DNA from 3 places in the Enterobacter mori genome. Region 2 is predicted to be linked to each of the others. Evidence: predicted binding sites of a transcription regulator. Region 2 holds the regulator's gene; each other region holds the start of a gene.
The links. The regulator LexA, encoded in region 2, represses DNA repair genes until DNA is damaged. The targets are predictions, from matches to a motif close to TNCTGTATGTACATACAGNA.
Positions count from the first base shown of each region.

Region 1: sulA (SOS-induced cell division inhibitor SulA) is a predicted target of LexA. The motif match lies at 1,978-1,997, and genes of this name have one in related genera.
Region 3: metR (HTH-type transcriptional regulator MetR) is a predicted target of LexA. The motif match lies at 3,355-3,374, and genes of this name have one in related genera.

Region 1 covers NZ_CP104285.1:1,614,098-1,619,636, forward strand. The annotation lists gene ompA (porin OmpA) at 37-1,092, opposite strand; gene sulA (SOS-induced cell division inhibitor SulA) at 1,448-1,957, opposite strand; gene N2K86_RS07520 (TfoX/Sxy family DNA transformation protein) at 2,175-2,801, shown strand; gene yccS (YccS family putative transporter) at 2,758-4,920, opposite strand; gene N2K86_RS07530 (YccF domain-containing protein) at 4,939-5,385, opposite strand; gene helD (DNA helicase IV) at 5,509-5,539, shown strand, end outside.
Region 2 covers NZ_CP104285.1:291,392-296,930, forward strand. The annotation lists gene ubiA (4-hydroxybenzoate octaprenyltransferase) at 1-403, shown strand, start outside; gene plsB (glycerol-3-phosphate 1-O-acyltransferase PlsB) at 496-2,916, opposite strand; gene N2K86_RS01415 (diacylglycerol kinase) at 3,071-3,439, shown strand; gene lexA (transcriptional repressor LexA) at 3,548-4,156, shown strand; gene dinF (MATE family efflux transporter DinF) at 4,219-5,539, shown strand, end outside.
Region 3 covers NZ_CP104285.1:181,131-186,669, reverse strand. The annotation lists gene N2K86_RS00925 (dienelactone hydrolase family protein) at 174-980, shown strand; gene metE (5-methyltetrahydropteroyltriglutamate--homocysteine S-methyltransferase) at 1,029-3,290, opposite strand; gene metR (HTH-type transcriptional regulator MetR) at 3,406-4,359, shown strand; gene N2K86_RS00910 (carboxylate/amino acid/amine transporter) at 4,247-5,146, opposite strand; gene yigL (sugar/pyridoxal phosphate phosphatase YigL) at 5,229-5,539, opposite strand, start outside.

The DNA.
Region 1 (5,539 bases), 1.3 Mb from region 2:
ACCCCGCATGGCGGGGTTTTTTTATAAGACGATAACTTATGCCGCAGGCTGAGTTACAACGTCTTTGATACCTTTAACTTCGATCTCAACGCGACGATCTGGTGCCAGGCAGTCGATCAGTGCAGCGCGAGCTTTCACGTTGTCACAGGTAGAACCGGTCACTGGGTTAGATTCGCCCATACCACGTGGGGAGATCTTGTTAGCTGGGATACCTTTAGATACCAGGTAATCAACTACAGACTGAGCACGTTTCTCAGACAGTTTCTGGTTGTAAGCGTCAGAACCGATACGGTCGGTGAAGCCCAGAACCACTACAGAACCATCTTTAGGATCCAGGTTGCTCAGCTGGGTGTACAGCTGATCCAGTGCCTGCTGACCTTCTGGTTTCAGGGTAGCTTTGTTGAAGTTGAACAGAACGTCAGACTTCAGAGTGAAGTGCTTGGTCTGTACTTCTGGAGCTGGAGCCGGAGCTGGAGCTACGATTGGTGCAGCATCTTCCTGCTGACCGAAACGGTAAGAAACACCAACGCTCAGCATGCCGTTGTCTGGACGAACGCCAACGGTAGCACCGTCACCAATGTTGTTAACCCACTGGTATTCCAGACGGGTAGCGATATCACGGGTCATAGCCCACTCAACGCCACCAGCGAATACTGGGGAAACACCGGTGTCATGGTCGTCGCCAGCGATGCTGTTGCTGGAGTCTGCACGCCATACCATGCCGCCCAGACGGGTGTACACGTCCAGATCGTCAGTTACTGGGTAACCCAGTTTAGCGGTGAGCTGTACGCCTTGAGCTTTAAAAGCGCCGTTTACGTTGTCGCCTTTGTATGGCATACGACCTAACCAGTCGTAACCCATTTCAAAACCAACATACGGGTTAACCTGATAGCCACCGAACGCGCCTGCACCCAGCTGGCTCTCGTGAGTCGGGCCATCGTTGTTCAGGCTGCTGTTGTACCAGCCGGTGTCATGGAACTGAGACCAGCCCAGTTTACCACCTGCATACCAGGTATTATCTTTCGGAGCGGCCTGCGCTACGGTAGCGAAGCCAGCCAGTGCCACTGCAATCGCGATAGCTGTCTTTTTCATTTTTTGCGCCTCGTTATCATCCAAAATTTGCCATGAAGATCTCTGCAGAGAAATCACGGTTAAATCCTTCACCGGGGGGCGTGGTCAAATATAAATCTACCGATATCTTCGGCTTAGGCCGAGCACCCCTGGCGATGTAAAGTCTACAACGTAGATGAAAACTTACAAGTGTGAAGTCTGTCAGGCATATGAAAAAAAAAGTTCCGTATACCTAATATTTAACATTTTTTGAACGAAAATTGTGCAGCAAAATTAACGAGAACCGCTCCAGACAAGCCTTGCCGAAGATTTGACGCGTTGAACTATTTCTGCATCTTATGGTCGAAAAAAATTCCAGGAAAAGTCCTAATTTCACTCAATGATACAAATTTGAGTGAATTTTTAGCCCGGAATGTTGTCCTCTGCGATAAGAATCTGCACGAACCGGTCGCATAATAAACCCCATCGCGTGACCTTCTTCCGCTGCTTCCGTCAGTCTCAGGTGTTCCTCTTCCGACAGTTCATCAGGCAGCCATCCGATCACCACACTGTAATTCCCTGTACGTAAGGCCCGGATCATTGAATCTACCGTATCGCAGGGTGAGAGTTGGTTAATCTGCATCACTTTCGCCAGCGGCAGGCCCGCAGACTGAACCCACTCGCGGCTCAATTTTTGTTGTGGCGTCAGCCAAAGCTGCCAGCGTGATTGCTGACCAAGCTGCTGCAACAGCGGCAGTAATAAGAGTTGCGTCAACAGAGGCTGGTCTTCACGATAAACCACTTCACTGATAAGCCCTGTAGAATCACGCCCGACGGATTTCTGCGCGACATTGCCAGCGGTAGAAGAGAGAGATGTTGAGCGATTTGCATAGCCTGAAGTGTACATATTCATTCCAGCCCTGTAGTTACTGTATGGATATACAGTAACCCCTGTATGCATAAAGATCAACCTCATTTTCGGAAAGAGACTCGCAAATTTCACCCATTCTTGGTGCGCCATAAAAAATCATCTTGCCCTCCAGCAATAAGTTGCCTATTTTCCTGCTAACGGATCCGTTAGTGATAAATATCGTTGTTAATAATTGATTTTTAATGGAATTATCATGAAAAAGATATCTTATGAGCGGATTTATAAATCGCAGGAATACCTCTCACCGTTAGGCGAAATTCATCATCGGGCGCTATTTGGTGGGTACACCCTGGCGGTGGATAATGCGGTGTTCGCGATGGTGTCGGAGGGTGAACTCTACCTCCGAGCCTGTGAAGAAAGTGCCAGGTATTGTGTCAAAAACGCCTCTTCGTTTCTGACGCTAATGAAACGAGGCCGTCCCGTCCTGCTTAATTACTATCGGGTGGACGACGGGCTTTGGCAGGACAGGGACAAATTGCTCCAGCTTTCCTCCTTTGCTCTCGACGCGGCAAGGAAAGAGCGCTGCCAGCGCCATCAGCGCAACCGGCTAAAAGATCTTCCGAATCTGACCTTTCAACTTGAGGTGCTGCTTTTAGAAGCAGGCATCACTAATGAGGAAACCTTACGGGAACTGGGTGCCAGGAAATGCTGGCTGAAGATGAGGTCCAAAAACAAGGCCTTAAGTATTAAGGTGCTGTTCGCGCTGGAAGGTGCCATTGAAGGGCTACATGAAGCGGCGCTCCCGGCCGACATTCGCCGGGAGCTGACAGAGTGGTTTAATGCGCTGCCTGAGAGTCAGGAGCATCATTCCTCAAGGTAGCGATCTGCTGTTGTAGCCGGCAGATTTCCGGCAGCAGGGCAATCAGCAGGCCGATTTGCTGCAGGACCAGCGGTGCTTTGTTGTCGGCGCCCGGGTCAAGGTGGGCAATACGTTGGGCCAGTTCATCCAGCGATTGTTGAACGCGCGGCTCATCGGCTGGCCGATGATGTAGTGCATCATCGACGTAGCAGACAGCATCATCCAGTAAGGCGAGAATGCCCGGATTGGTCAGTTTCTCACGGTGTGCGCCCAACGTAGAAATATAGCTAGTGAACGTATGATTCAGACACAGCAGACGAAAAGCAGTTTCCCGAATTTCCGCGGTGGCGCGCGGTTCCGTGGACATGTTCGAGACCACCGACGCCAGTTCGGCATCGCTGTTATGCGCATCGCGCCGGGCAATGCGATAAGCAAGGCGGTTATCGCGACCCTGGTGGTATTGCTCAAGGATCGCATCAAGGTACCGGCAGTTTGCATTCATCGCCCTGTCTAACACGCGCGGCAGATTACGAAAACGCCAGTCGGGCCAGATGAAACTCACCGCCGCCCAGGCGATAGCGCAGCCAATGAGCGTGTCGATCACGCGGGGCAGGGCAACTTCAAACCCTTCACCCAGCAGGTTAAAGCACAGTAAAACCAGCAGCGTGATGAACATCGTCGCGTGGGCGTATTGCACATTACGGAAGGCGAAGAACAGCACGCCGGTAATGACGATCAGCACCAGTTGGCCCTCGATGGACGGCACGAAATAGAGCACCGGAAGGCCAATGGCGACGCCTACCAGCGTCCCAATAATACGTAACGCCAGGCGGTGGCGTGTGGCGTTATAGTTGGGCTGACAGACAAACAGGCTGGTGAGCAGGATCCAGTAGCCGTGATGTAAACCGGTTATTTGAATAAACGCGTAACCCACGCACAGCACCAGTGACATTCTCACCGCGTGACGAAACAGAGCGGATTCCGGCGTAAAATTGCGGCTCAGCCGCAGCCACATGCCGCTAACGCTATGCACACTGTCATCAGCAAGCTGATTATCGGCATCGTTGCCCGGCAAGGCCATCGCCTGTTCGGATTCAATGGTCGCCAGCTGAGCATCGATTGCCCGCAGGTTATTAAGCAAAAAACCCAGCGCTTTTATATGTTCCGGTGCGGTTCCACTGGCCTGCACGCGGTCGATGGCCGCATCAAGATGGCTAAACGCGCGCTCAAACCGCGGGTCATGCTGATAGGGCGTCCGCAGTAAAATTGAACGCGCTAGCTGCTGACACGCCTGAGATTGCATGGAAAGTAAGCGCTGGAATCGGAACATCACGTCGCTGTAGCGGAACGTTTCACGCAGGGCGGCATACTGAACGTGTGAAGAGCTGGCACGCTCATGGATGTCCTGCGCGGCAAAGTAGTAGTGAAGCGTTCTTCGCGTCCCGCGTTGGCCGCGGTCTCCGCGCAGGCGGGTCAGCAGGGAGGCTTTGGTCTGGTTCAGCGTGGCGACTAACTGGCCGTTTGCCAGCGCCAGATCGTAAAGAGGGGCCTGGCTTTCCTCTTCAATATCCGGGTCAAACAGCCGGGATTTCAGCTCCAGATAATGCGCCAGCTGCTCATAGCTGCGAGCAAGATTATCCTGCAGAGGGCGCACCGGGAAGATGAGGTGCCCTGTTAACGTCAGCAGGTTATACCAGATAGCCCCCAGCAATAGCAGCACAGGTTGCTGGTACCATTGATCGTACAGGGACACACCCAGCATGGTGTAAATAGCAATCAGCAGTGCGCCAAATGCGATGGTGGCATAACGCTGTCCAAGCCCGCCGAGCAGAATAAAGCCGCTGGTGGAGAGCGTAAGGCCTAAGGCAAACAGCCAGGGCCACGGGAAGAGCAGCTCGACAGATGCGGACGCAATAAAGAAACAGACAAGAGTGATAACCAGGTTGCGCAGACGCCCGGCCAGACGGTCATCGAGGTCCGCAAGCGCCCCCGCAACCACCCCTAACGTGAGCGGAATCGTGAGCTTAACGTCATTCAGCCACCACGGCAGGGCAACGGTGCCACAAAGGGCGATAAAAATTCTGACGTTATAAAGCCAGATGCTGTTCCAGGTATAATTGCGAAGCAGTGGGCTTAGCATGAGCGCGGCCAGTCCTTATTACTGAAAACGACGGCGAGCATTGGCCTCACGCGCGGCTTGCGCCACCTCAACCGGGACGACCCTACGTCCAACCGGCCACAGGGCAATGACGGCAATTTTAAAGTTAGCGATCCCAACAGGAATGCCAATGATTGTCACGCACTGGGCGATACCGGCAAAAATGTGCATCAGGCACAGCCACCAGCCAAAGAAAATCAGCCACAGAATATTCAGTACGGTGCCGCCGGTATTCATCAGCGCGTTTTTACCTTCCGGGTTCAGCTCATCAACGTGGACAGCCTCATTACCGTAGGGAATAAAGGAGAGTTTGGTGATTTCCCAGCAGGAGCGTGTCAGCGGCAGGGTAAAGATAAGCACGATGCTGACCAGAGTGGCAAAAAGCCAGGAAAGGGTGGTGGCAAAACCGCCCAGCACAAAATTCAACACATTCAGAACGGTACGCATAAACCCTCACTTCCTTTCGATAAAATTAACGCCCATTGATTGTAACGTTTTTTTAGGCTGGAGCACCTTAAAACTGGCAGTTAAACTATCAGGCAAATTATCTCTTCGTGGATCCGGCTGGATATGGAACTGAAAGCAACGTCAATGGGCAAAC
Region 2 (5,539 bases):
GGCGTTTGCCGCGGTTAGCGAGTCTGTCCCGCTCAGCTGCTGGCTGATGTTCCTGGCGAATATTCTTTGGGCCGTGGCGTACGATACGCAGTACGCGATGGTCGACCGCGATGATGATCTCAAGATTGGCATCAAGTCGACGGCGATCCTGTTTGGCCGTCAGGACAAACTGATTATCGGCATATTGCAGGTGGCGGTGCTGGCGCTGATGGTGGCGATTGGTCGCCTGAACGGCCTGAACTGGGAATTTTACTGGTCCGTGCTGGTGGCGGGACTGCTGTTTGCGTATCAGCAGAAGCTGATTGCGAAGCGCGAGCGTGAAGCCTGCTTTAAAGCGTTTTTAAATAATAACTACGTCGGTCTGGTGCTGTTCCTGGGCCTGGCGATGAGCTATTTTGGCTGAAAAAAAGCCCGGTGGCGCTGACGCCTACCGGGCCTACATATGTGCTGGATCGTAGGCCGGGTAAGGCGATGCCGCCACCCGGCTTTTTTACATCACTCGTCCTGCGTCGCGCTTTCAATCGTTAGACGTACATCTGAGGTAATCAGCTCGGCCAGCATCTGGTAAATCTTCATCGTCTCTTCCGGTTCGGCATCGCCCGTATCGCTGATAAACCCTTCATCACGCAGCGTCAGCACCAGTGAGCTGAATACCGCTTTGTCGAAGAACTCCGGTGCGTTAATGCCGTGCAGAACAGACAGGCGCTGTGCCAGCGTCCGGCTCTCTTTTTCCAGCGTACCACGGTTGATCGACGGGTTCGCGCTGAGCAGCCAGAAGGTGATGGCGTAGCGCTGCAGCGTTTCACGCGCACCGGCGGCCAGCAGCTGCAGGGTGCGGGAGCGGGACGGGTTGATATGCAGCTCGTCATTATTCAGGGTAATCAGCCCCTGACGACGCATCTCTTCCGTCATTTTATCCAGTTCTACCGCCAGCTCATCTTTACTCCAGCGCAGGAACAGCTCCGCTTTCAGCATCGGGTAGATAGCTTCAAGATGGCGCAACAGTTCCTGACGCGAAATGCGGCGATGCTGGGTAATAATGGCCGCCATCAGCGACGGCAACATCAGCATATGCGTGATGTTGTTGCGGTAGTACGTCATCAGCACCGCCTGCTCGCGCGGGAGGATGATGATGTCACCGATGGTGTCTTTTTCGACTTCGAACTTATTCATCTGCAGCGCGTGGTCGATAAGCTCGCTCGCGGTAGCAGAAGGCACAGTCGAATCAACCGAATACGGCACGTTGCGCATAATGTTCAGGTAGCAATCAAGCTGCTCGGTCAACTGCTCACGGGTGAGTGAGCGCTGGCGAGAGGCCAGAAGCGCGGTACAGCACAGGTTCATGGCGTTCGCCGCACCTGCGTTGTTAATGCGCACCATCAGCTCTGCAGCAATACCGTTCACCGTAGGCGTCAGCCACGCCGGACGTACCGCTTCGATAGGGTCGATAGACTCGCGCCACTCCGGGACATGGTTGTTCAGATACGTCATCAGCGGCATCGGTTCGCCAAAGTTCACGTAGCCCTGGCCAAGATTGCGCAGCTTGCTCAGGCCGCGCAGCATCTGCGGCAGGCTCTCTTTCTCTTTGGTCGCACCGCGCAGCTCTTTGGCGTAAGTGCCCACTTCCATGACGTGTTCATAGCCAATGTAGATCGGCACCAGCGTGATCGGACGCGTGCCGCCGCGCAGCATCGCCTGGATGGTCATCGATAGCGTGCCGGTTTTCGGATCGAGCAGACGCCCTGTACGGGAACGACCGCCCTCCACGAAGTACTCGACGGAATAGCCGCGGCTGAACAGCTCGCCGAGATATTCACGGAACACCGTGGAATAGAGCTTGTTACCCTTAAAGGTACGGCGAATAAAGAACGCACCCAGACGGCGGAAGATCGGGCCTGCTGGCCAGAAGTTCAGGTTGATACCCGCCGCAATGTGCGGTGGCACCAGCCCCTGGTGATACAACACATAGGAGAGCAGCAGGTAGTCCATGTGGCTGCGGTGGCAGGGCACATAAACAATTTCATGACCGTCGTGGGCCAGCTGGCGTACGCGCTCTGCGTTGTGGACGTTAATGCCCTGATAGAGACGGTTCCAGGTGAAACTCAGGATACGGTCAGAGAGGCGAATCATCTCGTAGGAGAAGTTCGCCGCGATCTCTTCCATCAGCGCAATGGCGTTCTGCTGTGCTTTCTCGTGGGAAATCTTCTTGCTGCGTGCTTCGTCTTCAACTGCGCGGGCAATCGCTTTGGAGGCCAGCAGCTTGTTGAAAAGATCCTGACGCGCCGGGAGACGAGGCCCAACGGCAGCCAGACGCTGGCGTGCGAAGTGCATACGCGCTACGCGTGCCAGTTTTTGCGCGATGATCTTGTCGGTGCCGTGCTCGTCCGCCATACGACGCAGCGAAACGGAAGGGGAGAAGCGCACAAAGCTGTCGCGTCCCAGCCAGGAGACCGCGAAGAACTTCTGGATGCCGTTGAGCATACGCAGCGGCGGATTCTCTTCGCCTTTTTCGCGGCCCGGACGGCGACCAAACATCACTGAGACCGGCACCATCTGCACATCCAGATCAGGATTGCTGCGGTGCAGGTCGAGATAGTCATGGAACAGCTTGATGGACTCTTCTTTCGGCGTGTAATAGGTAAACACGCGCGGCCCGCCGTGGATAAACACGTAGCGCGGCAGCAGAGTGCCATCAACTTCAAGCGGTTCAAGTGGGTCAGGTAAATCATGCGCCAGACATTGGGCGCGAAGCGTCAGCAGGTCTGCCTTCGAGTTATAAGGCAAAACATACATAATAGGGCGCGACGTATCGAGCCCTAATTCCAGCGCAGGTTCTGCTGGGATAGACTTACTTTTTACCAGGACGCTTAATGGTAAATTAAGTAATTTGTAGTAAATTCGTGGCCAGCCGGACATAAACGATGTAAAGCCTCTGGTTAATAATGCAATTGCGGCGCAAGGATAACAGAAAGCGCGCAAAATTTCTGTTGTTACCCGTCATACTTCAGGCTGCAGCAAAACGCGCTGCGCTCACAGTTACTGACGCTTTTTCCAATAAAAGGTTCTTTTAATGGCCAATAATACCACTGGGTTAACCCGAATCATCAAAGCTGCTGGCTATTCATGGAAAGGTTTCCGTGCCGCGTGGCTTAACGAAGCTGCTTTCCGCCAGGAGGGGGTCGCCGCTATCGTCGCGATTATCATCGCCTGCTTCCTTGATGTTGATGCAATAACTCGCGTGCTTCTCATCGGCTCTGTTCTTTTGGTGATGATAGTGGAAATTCTCAATAGCGCTATTGAGGCGGTTGTGGACCGTATCGGTTCAGATTTCCACGAACTTTCTGGCCGCGCGAAAGACATGGGATCTGCCGCTGTGCTGCTGGCGATTATCACGGCTGCTATCACCTGGGTCACGTTGCTTTGGTCACATTTCCGATGAGCCTCGAGGAATAATTAAGTCCCTGGTTTTTTGTGCAGTTTTTGGTTCCAAAATCGCCTTTGACTGTATATACTCACAGCATAACTGTATATACACCCAGGGGGCGGAATGAAAGCGTTAACGACCAGGCAGCAAGAGGTGTTTGATCTCATTCGGGATCATATCGGCCAGACGGGTATGCCACCCACGCGTGCGGAAATCGCTCAGCGTCTGGGCTTCCGTTCTCCAAATGCGGCCGAGGAACACCTGAAAGCGCTGGCGCGCAAAGGTGTGATTGAAATTGTGTCTGGCGCGTCTCGCGGCATTCGTCTGCTGGTGGAAGAAGAGACAGGCATTCCGCTGATTGGTCGTGTCGCCGCAGGTGAACCTCTGTTGGCCCAGCAGCATATTGAAGGTCACTATCAGGTCGATCCTGGTATGTTCAAGCCGAGTGCGGATTTCCTGCTGCGCGTCAGCGGGATGTCCATGAAAGATATCGGCATTCTTGACGGCGATCTGCTGGCCGTTCACAAAACACAGGATGTACGTAACGGTCAGGTTGTGGTCGCGCGTATTGATGATGAAGTGACAGTCAAGCGATTGAAAAAACAGGGCAACACCGTACAGCTGCTGCCCGAAAATAACGAATTCTCCCCGATTGTGGTGGATCTGCGCGAACAGAACTTCTCCATTGAAGGTCTGGCCGTTGGTGTTATCCGCAACGGTGAATGGCTGTAACCTCTTCCTGACAGGCTACGGGTCTCCGTAGCCTGGATCATTTTGCATTCCCGGTATTTTTCATGTCACTGCTGACAGCTTCTGATAAGGCATTGTGGCGTCTTGCACTGCCGATGATTTTTTCCAATATCACCGTTCCCTTGCTTGGCCTGGTGGACACTGCGGTGATTGGTCATCTGGATTCCCCCGTTTATCTGGGCGGCGTGGCGATTGGCGCAACGGCGACCAGTTTTCTCTTTATGCTGCTGCTCTTTTTACGCATGAGTACCACGGGGCTTACGGCACAAGCCTATGGCGCGAAAGATCCGCTGCGACTGGCGCGCGCGCTGGTGCAACCACTCATTCTGGCACTTGGGGCAGGTGCCTTAATCGTTCTCTTTCGCACGCCGCTGATTGATCTGGCGCTGCATATTGTGGGTGGCAGCGAGGCGGTACTGGAGCAGGCGCGTCGCTTCCTTGAAATCCGCTGGCTCAGCGCGCCCGCATCACTGGCAAACCTGGTTCTGCTGGGCTGGCTGCTGGGCGTGCAGTACGCTCGTGCGCCGGTCATCCTACTGGTAGTGGGAAACCTTTTGAACATCGTGCTCGACCTCTGGCTGGTGATGGGCCTGCACATGAACGTACAGGGCGCGGCGCTGGCAACAGCAGTCGCAGAATACGGCACGTTTCTCATCGGCCTGTGGATGGTCTGGCGCGTACTGGCCATGCGTGGCGTCTCCCTTGTCATGCTGAAAACCGCGTGGCGCGGCAACATCCGCAAGCTGCTGGCGCTGAACCGCGACATTATGCTGCGCTCATTACTGCTTCAGCTCTGCTTTGGCGCGCTGACGGTCTTTGGGGCGCGACTTGGGCCGGAGATCGTCGCGGTTAATGCGGTCCTGATGACGCTGCTGACCTTTACCGCGTATGCGCTGGATGGCTTTGCCTATGCCGTTGAAGCCCATTCGGGGCAAGCGTATGGCGCACGCGAAAGCGGCCAGCTCCGCGAGGTGTGGCGGGCGGCTTGCCGTCAGTCAGGCCTGGTGGCACTGGCGTTTGCACTCATTTACGCCTGTCTGGGTGAACAAATCGTTGCCTTACTCACCTCCCTCCCATCGCTGCGCGAACTGGCGAGTCACTATGTCGTCTGGCAGGTGATCTTACCGGTGGTGGGCGTGTGGTGTTATCTGCTGGATGGCATGTTTATTGGCGCGACGCGAGGTGCGGAGATGCGCAATAGCATGGCGGTCGCGGCTGCAGGTTTTGGCCTGACGCTGCTGACCTTACCGTATTTGGGCAACCACGGTTTATGGCTGGCACTGGCAGTTTTTCTCGCGTTACGTGGCCTGTCGCTGGCCTTTATCTGGCACCGTCACTGGCGAAATAACACCTGGCTGCCTTCCC
Region 3 (5,539 bases), 110 kb from region 2:
CTCACCATGAATGAAATTTATTGCATTTAATTTCCATTAAATAGTGACTTACATCACATTAACAAGTTATATCGACAGGTGCTGCACAAAAGATAGACCGTATAAGGCACTGTGGGTTGTTAACCTGGTGACTATATTTACCTTTGCGCTAACTCATTGGTACGGAGAATGCCATGACTGAAAAAACCGGTTTTGCACCTGCTGCGGCTCCGCATGCTTCAACCATCGTCTCAACCTCAGAAGAAGCCATTACTGCGGGTGAGACCTCCATCCCCTCGCAGGGGGAGAATATGCCTGCTTATCACGCGCGGCCAAAATCAGCAGAGGGTCCGCTGCCGATCGTGATTGTGGTTCAGGAGATTTTTGGCGTTCACGAACATATTCGCGACCTCTGCCGCCGCCTGGCGCTGGAAGGGTACCTGGCTATTGCGCCAGAGCTCTATTTCCGTCAGGGCGATCCAAACGATTACAGCGATATCCCTACGTTGTTCAACAATCTGGTGAGCAAAGTCCCGGATGCCCAGGTGCTGGCTGACCTTGATCACGTTGCCAGCTGGGCCGCGCGCAACGGGGGTGATGCACATCGTCTGCTGGTGACCGGCTTCTGCTGGGGCGGGCGCATTAGCTGGCTGTATGCCGCGCATAACCCGCAGCTGAAAGCAGCCGTCGCCTGGTACGGCAAACTGGTGGGCGAAAAAACGCTGAACTCACCGAAGCAGCCTGTTGATATCGCCACGGATTTGAATGCGCCGGTGTTAGGGCTTTATGGTGGTCAGGATACCGGTATTCCGCTTGATACCGTCGAGACCATGCGCCATGCGCTACGCGCGGCGAATGCGAAGGCGGAGATTGTGGTGTACCCGGATGCCGGACACGCGTTTAATGCCGATTATCGCCCGAGCTATCACGCAGAATCAGCCAAAGACGGCTGGCAGAGGATGCTGGCGTGGTTTAGCCAGTACGGCGGGAAAAAAGCATAAAAGCAAGAAAGCCCGGTGGCGGCTACGCCTTACCGGGCCTACGCTTCATCAAGCCTGACGCAAGTTCTGCGCCGCTTTCACCATGTTTGCCAGCGCCGCTCGCGTCTCCGGCCAACCGCGGGTTTTCAGACCGCAGTCCGGGTTCACCCACAGGCGTTCCGCCGGGATCCGCTGGGCGGCTTTTTTCAGCAGGGCTTCAATCCACTCCACGCTCGGCACGTTCGGGGAGTGAATGTCGTACACGCCCGGCCCAATTTCGTTCGGGTAATCGAACTCTTCAAACGACTCCAGCAGCTCCATGTCCGAACGCGAGGTCTCGATGGTGATCACGTCGGCGTCCAGCGCGGCAATCGAATCCATGATGTCGTTAAATTCGCAGTAGCACATATGGGTGTGGATCTGGGTGTCGTCCTTCGCCACCGCGGCGTTGATGCGGAACGCCTCCACGCCCCACTGCAGGTAGGCATCCCAGTCGCTACGACGCAGCGGCAGACCTTCGCGCAGCGCCGGTTCGTCAATCTGGATAATGCCAATGCCTGCGGCTTCAAGATCTGCCACTTCATCACGCAGCGCCAGCGCGATTTGCTTCGCGATGGTTTCACGGGTCACGTCCTCACGCGGGAAGGACCAGCAAAGAATGGTTACCGGACCGGTGAGCATCCCTTTCACCGGCTTATCGGTGAGGGACTGGGCATACTTCGCCCACTCCACGGTGATCGCTTCCGGGCGGCTGACGTCTCCGATGACAACCGGCGGCTTCACGCAGCGGGAGCCATAGCTTTGCACCCAGCCGTTCTGGGTAAAGACGAAGCCGTCCAGGTGTTCACCAAAATATTCCACCATGTCGTTACGCTCGGCTTCGCCGTGTACCAGCACGTCCAGACCTAAGCGTTCCTGCTCGATAATCGCCTGCTTGATATGTTCCGCGATACCGGTGCGGTAGTTGTTCGCATCCAGGTTGCCCTTCTTGAAGTCCAGACGCAGGCCGCGGATTTCAGTGGTTTGCGGGAAAGAACCAATTGTGGTGGTCGGCCACGCAGGCAGGTTGAAACGGGCACGCTGCGCTTCGGCGCGTACTTCATACGGGCTCTGGCGCTGGCTGTCCTGCGCGGTAATGGCCGCCAGGCGTTTCTCCACCGCCGGGTTGTGCACGCGGGCCGAGTGACGACGCGCCTGGATCGGTGCGCTCCATTCGGTAATCGCCGCCGTCTCGCCGCTGTTTAGCGCGTCGCGCAGCAGCGTCAGCTCTTCGCATTTTTGCAGGGCGAAGGCAAACCAGCTTTTCACTTCAGGGTCGAGACGGGTCTCCACGCTGAGATCGATTGGGCTGTGCAATAACGAGCAAGAGGATGCCACCCACAGCTCACGTTTGCCGACGATGCCTTCAATTTTTGCATATTTCTCGGTCAGATCGGCACGCCAGACGTTGCGACCGTTAACCAGCCCGGCAGAAAGCAGCCAGTCTGCAGGCAGGCGCTTGTGCAGCTCCCCGACATCGTCTTTACCGTGAACGAGGTCAACGTGCAGGCCCTGAACCGGCAGCGCGGTAATGGTCTTCAGGTTTGGCGTCACGCCTTCGAAATAGGTGGTGAGCAGTAGCTTCACCGGCCCGGTGAGCGCGTCATACGCCGGTTTGAAGGCATCGAGCCAAACCTGGGGCAGCTCGAGCACCAGCGCGGGTTCATCGATTTGTACCCACTGAATGCCGCGCTTGCCCAGCTCAATCAGCACCTGTTTATAGACCGGCAGAATATCGTTCAGCAGGCTAAGGCGGTCAAACTGTTCGCCTTTTACTTTACCCAACCACAGGTAGGTTACTGGCCCCAGCAATACGGGCTTCACCTGATGACCCAGCGCCAGCGCTTCGTCCACTTCATCCAGCAGCTGCGTCCAGGTCAGCCTGAACTGCTGCCCCTTTACGAACTCCGGTACCATATAGTGATAGTTGGTGTTGAACCACTTGGTCATTTCCGCCGCTGCCGCTGGCTCCCCCGTAGGTGCACGGCCACGGCCGATGCGGAACAGGGTATCGATATCTACCGATCCATCTTTGTTCTGATGACGAGCCGGCACGTTGCCAAGCAGCAGGCTGGTCGTCAGAACATGGTCGTACCAGGCGAAATCGCCCACCGGCAGCAGGTCAATGCCCGCCTGTTTTTGCTGCTCCCAGTGACGGGCACGCAGCTCGCGTCCCACCGACAGCAGTTCTTCACGGGTGGTGTTACCCGCCCAGTAGCTTTCTTGCGCTTTTTTCAGTTCGCGGCGCAGGCCAACGCGAGGAAAACCGAGAGTGTGATTGCGGATTGTCATGTTATGCCCCTTGTGAAATTTGTTATTTAGACGTCCAGATGTTTACACATCTATAATTGGCAGGTACTGTATATTCCTCAAGCGCAAAATGTTCATGGCGAAGTGAAGGACTTTCATGATCGAGATTAAACACCTGAAAACGCTACAAGCGTTGCGGAACTGCGGTTCTCTTGCGGCAGCGGCGGCCACGCTGCACCAGACCCAGTCTGCCCTTTCTCACCAGTTCAGCGATCTGGAACAACGCCTCGGCTTTCGTCTTTTTGTGCGTAAGAGCCAGCCTTTGCGCTTTACGCCGCAGGGTGAAATTCTGCTGCAGTTGGCAAACCAGGTACTGCCGCAAATCGCCAGCGCACTGCAGTCCTGCAACGAGCCGCAGCAAACCAAACTGCGTATTGCCATTGAGTGCCATAGCTGTATTCAGTGGCTGACTCCCGCGCTTGAGAACTTCCGCCAGAAGTGGCCGCAGGTGGAGATGGACTTTAAATCCGGCGTGACCTTTGACCCGCAGCCCTCGCTGCAGCAGGGCGAGCTGGATCTGGTGATGACGTCAGATATTCTGCCGCGCAGCGGCCTGCACTATTCGCCGATGTTTGATTATGAAGTACGTCTGGTGCTGGCCCCGGACCATCCGCTGGCCAGTAAAACGCGCATCACGCCGGAAGATCTGGCGACGGAAACGCTGCTGATTTATCCCGTGCAGCGCAGTCGCCTGGATATCTGGCGTCACTTCCTGCAGCCCGCAGGGATTAGCCCACAGCTGAAAAGCGTGGATAACACCCTGCTGTTGATTCAGATGGTGGCAGCCAGAATGGGTATCGCGGCATTGCCGCACTGGGTGGTGGAGAGTTTTGAACGCCAGGGCCTGGTGGTGACCAAAACCCTGGGTGAAGGACTGTGGAGTCGGCTGTACTCTGCCGTGCGCGATGGCGAGCAGCGTCAGCCGATTACGGAAGCGTTTATTCGCTCAGCGCGGAACCACGCGTGCGACCATCTTCCATTTGTGCGGAGCGCGGAGCGACCCAACGGCGATGCACCCACAGCGAAGCCAGGATCACCGCTCCCCCAATAAGGAAGCTCGGCCAGTGCGGCTGTTGCTGCCAGATGGCGAGATTGACCAGCAGCCCTGCCGGGACATGTACGTTGTTCATGATCCCCAACGTACCGGCGTCTACCTGCGTAGCGCCGTAGTTCCACATGAAGTATCCCAGCCCGGAAGCCACTACGCCCAGCCAGACCAGGACGCCCCACTGCACGGTGGTGGTCGGTAGTTTTTGCGGGTTACCGAGCATAAACCACGCCGCCACGGCGACAATCGCGGCGCCCATATAAAACCAGGCGAACGCGTTATGCTGCGGCATCGGACGGGTTTCCATCAGGCGTTTGTAGCCCACCATGCCGATGGCGAAACTGATGTTGGCGAGCTGGACGAACATCAGCCCGGTCCAGAAGTGATCGCTGACTTTGTCATAACGAATAATCGCCGCGCCGATCACCGCCAGCGCGGCGCTCAGCAGGTATCCCCAACGCAGACGGCGCCTGCTGAGCAGGTCGTAAATCAGCGTGATATAGAGCGGCGTCAGCACGGTAAAGAGCAGGAACTCGGAGACAGACAGGTAGACGTAGGCCCGGAAGCTGAACAGGTACATGATGCCGAGCTGCATCGCCCCCACCAGCATATACAGCACAATCGTTTTCAGCGATTGTCCGCGCGCGCGCAGAAACGGCAGGAACACCAGCGCCGCCAGCCCCACGCGCATCAGCACCGAGAAGTAACTGTCGACCGATCCGGCAAGGTATTCGCCAATCAGGCTAAAGGAGAAGGCCCACAGGATAGTGGTGATAATGAGTAGCGCCACAATGCTTGTCTCTCAGAAAGAAGGACAGGCATTGTAGCGAACTCTTTAGTTGACAACTGAGCAATAAACAATCGAATGAAGATTATTCAAGGAACAGCTTGCGCAGGTATTTCGGTACCGCGTTGTCTCCGTTAGTGCCGATCACTTCCAGCTCCGGGTGCAGATCTTTCAGACGCTGGTGCGCATTCTCCATAATGCAGCCCTTGCCTGCCATCGAAAGCATTTCGGCGTCGTTCATGCCATCACCAAAGGCGATACAGTCTTTCAGCTCGAAGCCCAGACGTTTCGCGACCGCTTCCAGCGCGTGACCTTTGGAGACGCCACCGGCCATCACTTCCAGACAGGTCAGCGTGGAGAAACTCACGTTAACGCGGTCACCCCAGCGAGCGTTGA